2 regions of the Brachybacterium sp. AOP42-C2-15 genome follow, and region 2 is predicted to be linked to the other one. Evidence: riboswitches for the same ligand, from Rfam matches in the RefSeq annotation. Region 2 holds a riboswitch; the other holds the start of a gene.

Region 1 (4,638 bases), on a different contig from region 2:
GGCCCGGATGCTCCCGGTCCAGGGGCCGACGCCGTCCCCCGAGGGCAGGACCACCTCGAGCTCCCGTGCCTCGACCACCGTCCCCGACTGCCCGGGGGCCGCCGCCTCCCTCTCGCCCGGCGCGGTGACCTCGGCGGCCGCTGCGGCCTCAGCGGACACGACGTGCCGGGATGCCGTCGTCGCCCTGCGCGGCGGCACCGATCGCGAAGTTCGCGAGCACGCCGGTGCGCTCCAGGGCGCGGACGATCACCCTGGCGAGCAGACCGCCGAGCACGATCCCGGAGAGCACCTGCATCCCGAGCCGCAGCGCGAGCAGGTCCTGGCCGTACCAGCCCATCCGGTAGGCGGTCCAGAAGAACACCAGGCCCGCACCGAAGGCGCCCGAGGCGGCGAACACTCCCCAACCGAACCGGCGGTAGCGGGTCAGGGCGAAGGGCAGCTCGCTGCCGATGCCCTGCAGCGCGGCGGCGAGCACCAGCATCGGGCCGACGGGGCTGCCGAGGAAGACGACCTCGATGATCGCGGCGAGCATCTCGGCGAGGATGCCCACGCCAGGGCGGCGCAGGATCGCCAGCGCCACCGGTCCCACCAATAGCCAGGAGCCGAACAGGACGTGCTGGGCGAGGTCCCCGGCGGGGCCCATCGCGATCGCGAGCCCGTTCCAGGCCTGGACGAACACCCAGTACAGGAAGCCGAACACGACACCGAGCACCACCACCAGCACGATCTCGCGCAGGGAGAGCCTCGGACGCCGGGCGGCACGAGCGGCCAGATCAGAGGCCTGCGAGGGAGTCTGGCCGGGAGCCCGGGAGGGGGTCTCTGCCGGAGTCTGTGCGCGGGTCATCGCGTCTCCTCGCCGAGCTCGCGCACCTCGTGGGAGGGGCTGTTCAGGGAGAGGGTGAGATGGCTGGTGACGTGCTGCACGCTGCGACCCACCTGCAACCAGCCGGCGACGGCAGTCGCGATCACCTCGCCGATGTCGCCCTCGAGGCGGGTGACGAAATGCTCGGAGCCGCGGAAGGTGCCCAGCTCCCGGGCGCGGTCGATCGCGGCGTAGATGTCGCGCATGTGGTCCGGCGCGGTGCCGTCGGCGGCGACCTGGTCCGCCAGCGGGTACAGCGCCCACTCCGCGGAAGCGAAACGGCCGGTGCGACGGGGCTCGGTGATCCCGACGTCGCGCGGGCCGGCGCCACCGGGAAGCTCGCAGGTCACCTCTCCCGGGCAGCCGCGCGAGAGGGTCACGGAGAGGGTGGCGTGGTGCTCGGTGCGGGCGAGGTCGTCTGCGAGGTCGATGAGATACCGCTGCAGGTGGGCTTCGTGGCCGCCGAGATAGGTGGAGACGTCCCCCGTCTCGCGCACCAGGCCGGTGAGGTCGAGCCGGGACAGGATGCCGACGAGCACTCGGGCGTAGTCATCGGTCATGACGGCTGCGGTGACCCTGGCGCCGACGCCGAAGCCGAGCGGGGTCTCGGTGGGATCCGGGGCGGTGCCCGGGAGGGTGGCGGGGGTGCCGACGGGAGTGATGCTCACGATCCGTGCCTTTCACGAGGGCACGGACGCGCAGCGACGATCGCCTGGCGGAGCTTCCTGCGCCGGCATGATCCGGATCAGGTTCTACGGTCGGAGTTCGAGAACTCCCTCTCAGCCCGGCCTACCGGACTCCCGTGCACGGAAGCACCGTACCCCGATCCGGCGTCCCTGGAGCGCGGCGGTCCACGAACCAGTGGCTGGACCGGGCGGCGGCGGAGACCAGGATCCGGTCGAAAGGTCCGTCCGCCGGCGCCCCCAGCACCCCGGGGAGGGCTTCGTGGATCTCCGCGCGGCCGTCCTCGCGGCCGACGGTCCCGGCGAGCGCGGCACGGGCAGGTGCCAGCAGGCTCACCTGCCGCTCCACACCCACCACGCTCCCGGAGGGTCCGACGAGGTGGGCGAGCAGCGCCGTGGTCCAGCCGGAACCGGCACCGACGTCGAGCACGTGCTGCCCCTCACGCACATCGAGCAGGCGGAGCATGTCCAGCACCGTGCTGGGTTGGGAGTTGGTCTGGCCCACTCCGATCGGCAGCGGGGAATCCACGCCGGCACGGTCCCGCAGCTCCGGGGGCAGGAAGTGCTCCCGGGGCACCGCATGCATCGCGCGGGAGGCACCGTCGCCGGTCCCTGCTCGGTCCGCGGGGTCCCGCCGGTCCTCGGACCGGTTCCTGTTCCTTTCGGCGCTCATGGCGCGTTCAGCTCCCGGGGAGCTCGATGACCCCGTCGACCGGCCAGTCACGCACCTCCGTGCCCTCGGGAGCGAGGGCAGTGGCCTGGCGCCGATAGATCGGTCGGCCCACGTCGCTCGCAATCGCCTCATGCACGGGCAGGGCCAGCGTCGGGCCGACGGCGCGGAGGAAGTCGACGGTCTCGGACACTTTCGACCAGGGGGCGACGACGGCGAAGGCGAGCACGTCGATGCCGTGGAACTCCGGCAGCGGCTCGAGGGAATCTCCGGTCACGCCGAGCCGGGGGCCGTCCCCCGCGGAGATCACGAGACCCGAATTGCCGACCCGCGGAATGTCCGGGTGGATGATCGCGTGCCGGCCGCCGACAGCCTCGATCCGCAACGAGCCGTGGCCCGGGACCGCGGCAAGCACGTGCGCGTCCCCGGCGGCGAGCGGACGCAGCTGCTCGGGGCGCACCGCAGCGGCGCCGTCGACCGCCTCCCGCAGCTGCTGCGCGGTCTCGGGCTCCGCGATCACCTCGGCGGTGGTCGCCAGGCGAAGCACCTCGTCCAGCAGGGTGCGGTCCACGTGATCGGGGTGCTGATGGGTCAGGAGCACGGCGTCGATCCCTGTCAGCACCGCGGCGCCGAGGCCGCGCACGGCCTCGCCGCTGAAGCCGCCGGGATCGATCAGCAGTCGACGCCCGCCGGTCTCCACCAGCAAGCACGAGTGGACGAGGTGGCGGATCTTCATCGGTTCCTCCTGGGAATGGGTGCGACGGTCCCTCGAACCTATCGCCGCCGGCACCGTCTGCACAGGGGGCGGCCCCCCGGCGCGTGCTCGCCTCCACCGATCGGTGGAGGCGATCGTGGCTACTCGGTGGTACCGACTGCATCGCCGCGCTCCCAGACTCGAGCCATGACCAGCACACGGACCGCCCCGACCCCGGCACCCGCCGCAGACCCTCCGCCCGCCCTCGCCGTCTCCCACCTCGTGAAGTCCTACAGCGGCCGCCGCGTCGTCGACGATGTGTCATTCCGTGTCACCCGGGGCACGATCTTCGGGCTGCTCGGCCCCAACGGCGCCGGTAAGACCACCACCCTCGAGATGTGCACGGGGCTGCGACACCGCGAGTCCGGCACGATCGACCTGCTGGGCCTGGACCCGACGGCGCTCGGCAGCCGGGACCGCAACCGGGTGGGGATCGTCGCCCAGAGCGGCAGCGAGCGCGCCTCGCTCACGGTGCGGGAGATGGTCTCCCAGTACGCGGCCTACTGCGAGGACCCGTGGGACGTCCCCGAGCTGCTCGAGGCGACCGGCCTCGCGGAGAAGGCCGGCGCTCGCATCGCGAGCCTCTCCGGCGGGCAGCGCCGACGCCTCGACGTGGCCACCGGGATCGTCTCCCGGCCGGAGCTGCTGTTCCTCGACGAGCCCACCACCGGCTTCGACCCGGCCGCGCGGCGCGAGTTCTGGGAGCTGATCCGGGAGCTGCGCAGGCTCGGCACCACCATCGTCCTGACCAGCCACTACCTCGATGAGGTCGAGTTCCTGGCCGACCGCGCCGCCGTGCTGCGTGCCGGGCGGATCGTTGCCGAGGGCACCGTCGCCGAGATCCGTCGGGCCCACGGCACCAGCTCCACGGTCACCTGGACCGGCCCCGACGGGCCGCAGGCGCGCGTGGTCGAGGACCCCGATCCGCTGCTGCGCGAGCTGCTGGCCGCCCATCCCTCCCTGCCCGATCTCGAGGTGCGCCGCCCGTCCCTCGAGGAGATCTACCTCGGCCTCGTCTCGGAGGGACCCCGATGAGCGCCACCACCGCTCCCACCCTGCATCCTGCCGCCCCGACGTCGGCCGCCTCCCGCCGCGCCCCCTCCCTGCTGCGCGCCGTCGGCGTGCGCACCCGCGTCGAGCTGCTGCAGTTCTACCGCGAGCCGCTCCAGGTGATCTTCGGCTTCGCCTTCCCGATCGTGCTGTTCGCGATCTTCGCGACGATCTTCGACCAGGCCTGGACGCTGCAGGACGGCACCGAGGTCGCGGCCTCCACCTACTACCTCGCCGGGATGATCGCCGCGGCGGTGATGACCTCGGGCTTCCAGTCCACCGCGGAGATCATCGCGACCGAGCGCGATGACCGCACCCTGCGGCGCCTCGTGGTGAGCCCCATGCCTCGCAGCGCCTACCTGATCTCCAAGGTGGTTCTCGTGGCCCTCAACACCACCCTGCAAACAGCCCTGCTGCTGGTCGTCGCGCGATTCGCCTTCGACGTGCCGATGCCCCACCAGATGTTCACCTTCGCCTGGGTGCTGCTGCTGGGCACGGCCGCGACCACCGCCGCCGGGGTCGCCTTCGCCTCGGCGCTGCCCTCGGGCCGGGCCGCGATCGCCGCCTCCGCCCCCATCACGGTGGTGCTCAGCTTCTTCTCCGGCAGCTACATCCCGAT
Region 2 (4,638 bases):
CGCGACGAACACGGTGATGCGTGCGGCCTCCTTGGCGCCGAGCAGCCAGGCCTCGGCGGAGAGGGAGGGGGCGTCGCCCAGCAGAGCGGAGGTCCAGGCCAGGCCTGCGGCCGAGAGCAGGATCGGAGTCAGCCGCAGCAGACCCCCGCGCACGGACCGCACCGCAAGTGGCGCCAGCAGCACGATCGGGAGCAGGGCCAGGAGCCCGCCCTGCCAGGACTGCACCGCGAAGGAGCCGATCGCGGCGAGGATCCCGATGAGGCTCAGCACCAGCGGATTCAGTGCGTCGGCGGGAATCGTGCGAGCGCGGGGGACCGGGCCGATGGTGCGATCGGGGCTCTTGCTGCCAGATCCGCCGTCCTCAGCATCCGGCCCGCTCAGGCGGTGCTCGACGTCTCCCTGCGCGATCAGCTCTAGGTCGTGGGTGGCCGCCACCACAGCGCAGCCCTCGGCTCGCGCGGCGGCCAGCAGCTCGAGCACCGCCGCATGGCGTGCCGCGTCCAGTCCCACGGTGGGTTCGTCCAGCACCAGCAGGCGAGGCTTCTGGGCGAGGGCGGCGATGATCGCGAGGCGTCTCTGCTCCCCGCCGGAGAGGGTGTGGGGGTTGGCCTGGGCGAGGTCGCTCAGGCCCGCTCGCTCCAGGAGCTGATCGGCGAGCTGCTCGTCGCGTGCCCAGGGGGAGGCGAGCACCTCCTCACGCACGCTGCCGGCGACGAAGGAGTGCTCGGGGTTCTGGGGCACGAAGGCGACGTGCTCGGGCGCGGGCCGCTCCACGCTCCCAGCGGACGGGGCGGTCAGACCGAGCAGCGTGCGCAGCAGCGTGGTCTTGCCGCTGCCGCTGGGGCCGGTGATCACGCACAGCTCTCCGCTGCGCAGCTCGAGGGTCAGATCGTCGAGCACGGCCAGGCCGCCCCGCTGGGCATCGATGCCCCGCAGGGCCGCGATCACGGCGCCCTCGTGCTGCGCGCGGGGAGCCGAGCGGGTGGGTGCGGCGGGGGAGGCGGTCATGCCGGCTGCGATCTCGTGGGGCGGGCCGTCGGCCACGATCTGTGCCTGCTCACCGAGCACGATCAGGCGCTCCACGTGGTCCAGCCACGGTGCGAGCCGGTGCTCGGCGACCACCAGGGTGCGGCCCGCCGCGGTGGCCAGGATCGACTCGCGCACCGCAGCGGCGGTGGCTTCATCGAGCATCGACGTCGGCTCATCCAGCAGCAGCGCCGAGGGATCCAACGCGAGCGATCCCGCCAGGGCCAGGCGCTGCTGCTGCCCGCCGGAGGCATCCAGCGGCGCACGGTCGGAGGGGAGATCCACCAGCGCCGCATCGAGCGCCGCGGTGGTGCGGGCCTGGATCTCCGCACGTGGCAGGGCGGCATTCTCCGGGCCGAAGGCCGCCTCCCGGCCGACGGTCGCCGCGACCAGGGCGTCCAGAGGGTTCTGCAGCAGCAGGCCCCGCTCGCCGGGGCGGGCGGGGCCGGGCGCGCTGCCGGTCAGCTCTCCGGTCTCCTCGTCCAGGAGACCGGCCAGGGCCCGCAGCACGGTGGATTTCCCGCTGCCGCTGGCCCCGGCCAGCAGCACGCGCTGCCCGGCGGGGATCTCCAGGTCGAGGTCGAGGACGGTGGGCTCGGCCCGCGTGTACGGCTGCCAGGTGAGCCCTCGCAGGGACAGGTCCGTCACGCCCGGGCGTCGTCCGGTGCCATGCGCTCAGCCTGTGATCCAGCAGATCCTCCGGAGGGCGATGCGGCTCGTACCCGCTGGGCGCGCTCCCTGCCCGCCGGCATCGAGTCCAGAGCCCCGGTGGCGGCCAGGGCACGGCTGGCGGCCCATCCCAGCACGCCGCACAGCAGCGCCCCGGAGAGCAGGAAGAAGCCGAGCATCACGAGGGAGTAGGTCCAGCTCATCTCCTGGTAGTAGGCGAACTTCTCCCAGCCCCACTCCAGCAGGGCCGAGAGCATCCCGCCCAGCATCGCGACCGGCAGCGTGAAGCGCTGGTAGCGGAAGGCGAGGAACGCGAGCTCCACCCCGCCGCCCTGCATCAGGCCGGAGATCGCCGTGCCCCAGCCCCACTGGCTGCCCAGCAGCATTGACAGCACGGCGGCGATCATCTCGGCCAGCAGCGCAGCGCCGGGCTTGCGCACGATCAGGGCGGCCAGGACGGCAGGCAGGAACCAGATCCCGGCCAGGAGTCCCTCGGCGGGTTTGAAGGCTGCGGTGAGCGGCCCGATCAGGGTGTACAGCTGGCCGTACCCCAGGAATGCGACACCGAAGGCGGCGCCGATCAGAACCGTGACCAGCAGATCTACGGTGCGGAAACGAATCATCACTTCTCCTTCCTCAACGGAAGGGGCGTCCAGCACCGATGGTGCCGCACGGATATCCCGACTCCCTACGCCGGTGTGAGCCGGATCAGGTTCGAGGGTCTGCGCCTGGTGCGCACTCTCAGCACCGCTCGGTGCTCCCCTGTCAGTGGATGACAAGGAGCCACTCTACCCCAACGGGCGCCCTGACCGGGGCCGCGGGGGCATCACCGAGCAGCAGCCCCGGCGCCGTGGCGGCACCCGCTCAGAGGCGGGCGCGGATCGCCTGGTCGACGGCCTCGGCCGTCGCCTGAGGATCGACCGGCGAGATGATGAAGTGGGTGGAGCCGCGGCCGATGATCTCGACCATCAGGCCGGGCCGGGTGGCCATCACCCGGTAGGCGGCGCGCGGCTCGTCCACGGTGAAGACCTTCCGCTTCCCGACAGGGGTGAGCTCCTGGGCGTGGGGTGTGAGCACGGTGCCGCGCCGCCACCCGTAACCGCCGAGGGTCACCCCGGCGCGTGACGAGGGCAGCTCTCGCAGCTGCACGGTGCGGAACTCCGACAGCGGCCACGGCCTGCGCGGCAGGAAGCCGCCCAGGCTCACGGTGAGGCCGTGCTCATCCACGATGAAGCGCGTCCACTGCCCCATCCAGGTCCACACCGCCAGGGCGAGGAACAGCGCCGCCACCAGGAGAACTCCCGGCAGGCTGGAGCGCTGGGACATCAGCAGCACAAGGATCACGCCGAACAGCAGGGTGATCCCGATCCTGGTCCAGCCGATCCAGGAGGGCCGGGTGCGCCCCACATAGAACGGAGGTTCGGGCCTCACCAGATCGTCACCCGCTCCTCCGGCGCGCGGTACATGGCGTCACCCTCAGTCACCGCGAAGGCGGCGTGGAACTCCTCGAGATGGCCCACCACCGTGTTGCAGCGGAACTCCATCGGCGCATGGGGGTCCACAGCCAGCCGACGGATCGCCTCCTGGTCACGGTTCTTCCCGCGCCACACGGTGGCCCAGGACCAGAACACGCGCTGCAGCCCGGTGAATCCGTCGAGCTCGACGTCGATGTCAGCGGCGTCGTGACTTGCCAGGTAGGCCTTCACAGCGATCGAGAGACCGCCCAGGTCGCCGATGTTCTCGCCTATCGTCAGCGCGCCGTTGACGCGATGGGACTCGTCGAGATCACGGGGGGAGAGCTCGGAGTACTGGGCGATGAGCTGTGCGGCACGGGTGTCGAAGGCCTCGCGGTCCTCGGGAGTCCACCAGGAGATCAGGTTGCCGTCGCCGTCGTACTTGGAGCCCTGGTCATCGAAGCCGTGGCCCACCTCATGCCCGATCACCGCGCCGATCCCGCCGAAGTTCACCGCGTCGTCCGCCTCCGCATCGAAGAACGGCGGCTGCAGGATCGCGGCAGGGAAGACGATCTCGTTCCGGCCGGGGTTGTAGTAGGCGTTGACCGTCTGCGGAGTCATGTGCCATTCGGTCTCGTCGATCGGGCCGCCCACCTTCGCGTACTCGATGGCCGCCTCGAAGCGGCGGGAGGCGCGGGCGGTGGCCACCAGGTCGCCGGGGACGATCTCGAAACCGTCGTAGTCGCGCCACACCTCGGGATAGCCGATCTTCGGCGTGAACTTCTCGAGCTTGGCGAGCGCCTTCTCGCGGGTCGCCGGAGTCATCCACGGCAGCTGCTCGATGGAGTCGCGGTAGGCGTCCATCAGCGCCTCGACCAGCTCGGTCATCCGCTCCTTGTGGGAGGTGGGGAAGTGGCGGGCGACGTACTCGCGGCCGACGGCGAAACCGGCGGCACCTTCGACGAAGGCGACGCCGCGCTTCCAGCGCTCCCGCAGCTCCTCAGCACCGGAGAGCACGCGGCCGGAGAAGGCGAAGTTCTCCTCGACGAGCGCGGCCGGCCCGTAGGGCGCGTAGGAGGAGACGGCGTGGAGGGCGAGCCAGGTGCGCAGCACCGCGAGGTCCTCTCCCGCCAGCAGCTCCGCCGCGGCGGAGACGTACTCGGGCTGGCTCACGGAGACCACCTCGAACGCCCGCGCCGGAGCGCCGGTGCCCTCGATGTAGGCCTCCCAGGGGAAGGCGGGGGCGAGCTCGCGGCGCGCGGCGGAATCCATCGGGTTGTAGGACTTCTCCCGATCGCGCAGACGGACCACGTCCACGTGGCAGCCGGCCAGGCGAGTCTCGAAATCCATCACGGCGCGGGCGAGGTCCTCGGCGCCGCCGGCGACCAGCCCATCCCTGCCGGGCAGTCCGGCGAGATCGCAGAGGCGGGCGAGGTGGCCCTCGTACGCCTCGCGGATCTCGGCGTAGCTGTCCTCGCGGTAGTAGGAC

The links. A riboswitch is a leader RNA that binds a small molecule or an ion and turns the genes downstream of it on or off. The one in region 2 is predicted to bind thiamine pyrophosphate.
Region 1: it holds a riboswitch for thiamine pyrophosphate, as region 2 does, so the genes downstream of both, ACT3SQ_RS02920 (YkoF family thiamine/hydroxymethylpyrimidine-binding protein) here and ACT3SQ_RS12125 (ECF transporter S component) in region 2, are expected to answer to the same signal.

Annotation. Positions count from the first base shown of each region.
Region 1 covers NZ_JBQSWK010000003.1:126,929-131,566, reverse strand. Annotated here, with positions in the region: gene ACT3SQ_RS02930 (ATP-binding cassette domain-containing protein) at 1-159, opposite strand, end outside; gene ACT3SQ_RS02925 (ECF transporter S component) at 149-844, opposite strand; gene ACT3SQ_RS02920 (YkoF family thiamine/hydroxymethylpyrimidine-binding protein) at 841-1,530, opposite strand; TPP riboswitch at 1,568-1,676, opposite strand; gene ACT3SQ_RS02915 (protein-L-isoaspartate O-methyltransferase family protein) at 1,652-2,218, opposite strand; gene ACT3SQ_RS02910 (MBL fold metallo-hydrolase) at 2,226-2,951, opposite strand; gene ACT3SQ_RS02905 (ABC transporter ATP-binding protein) at 3,117-4,004, shown strand; gene ACT3SQ_RS02900 (ABC transporter permease) at 4,001-4,638, shown strand, end outside.
Region 2 covers NZ_JBQSWK010000020.1:63,949-68,586, forward strand. Annotated here, with positions in the region: gene ACT3SQ_RS12120 (ATP-binding cassette domain-containing protein) at 1-1,674, opposite strand, end outside; gene ACT3SQ_RS12125 (ECF transporter S component) at 1,671-2,318, opposite strand; TPP riboswitch at 2,364-2,469, opposite strand; gene ACT3SQ_RS12130 (hypothetical protein) at 2,560-3,126, opposite strand; gene ACT3SQ_RS12135 (M13 family metallopeptidase) at 3,123-4,638, opposite strand, start outside.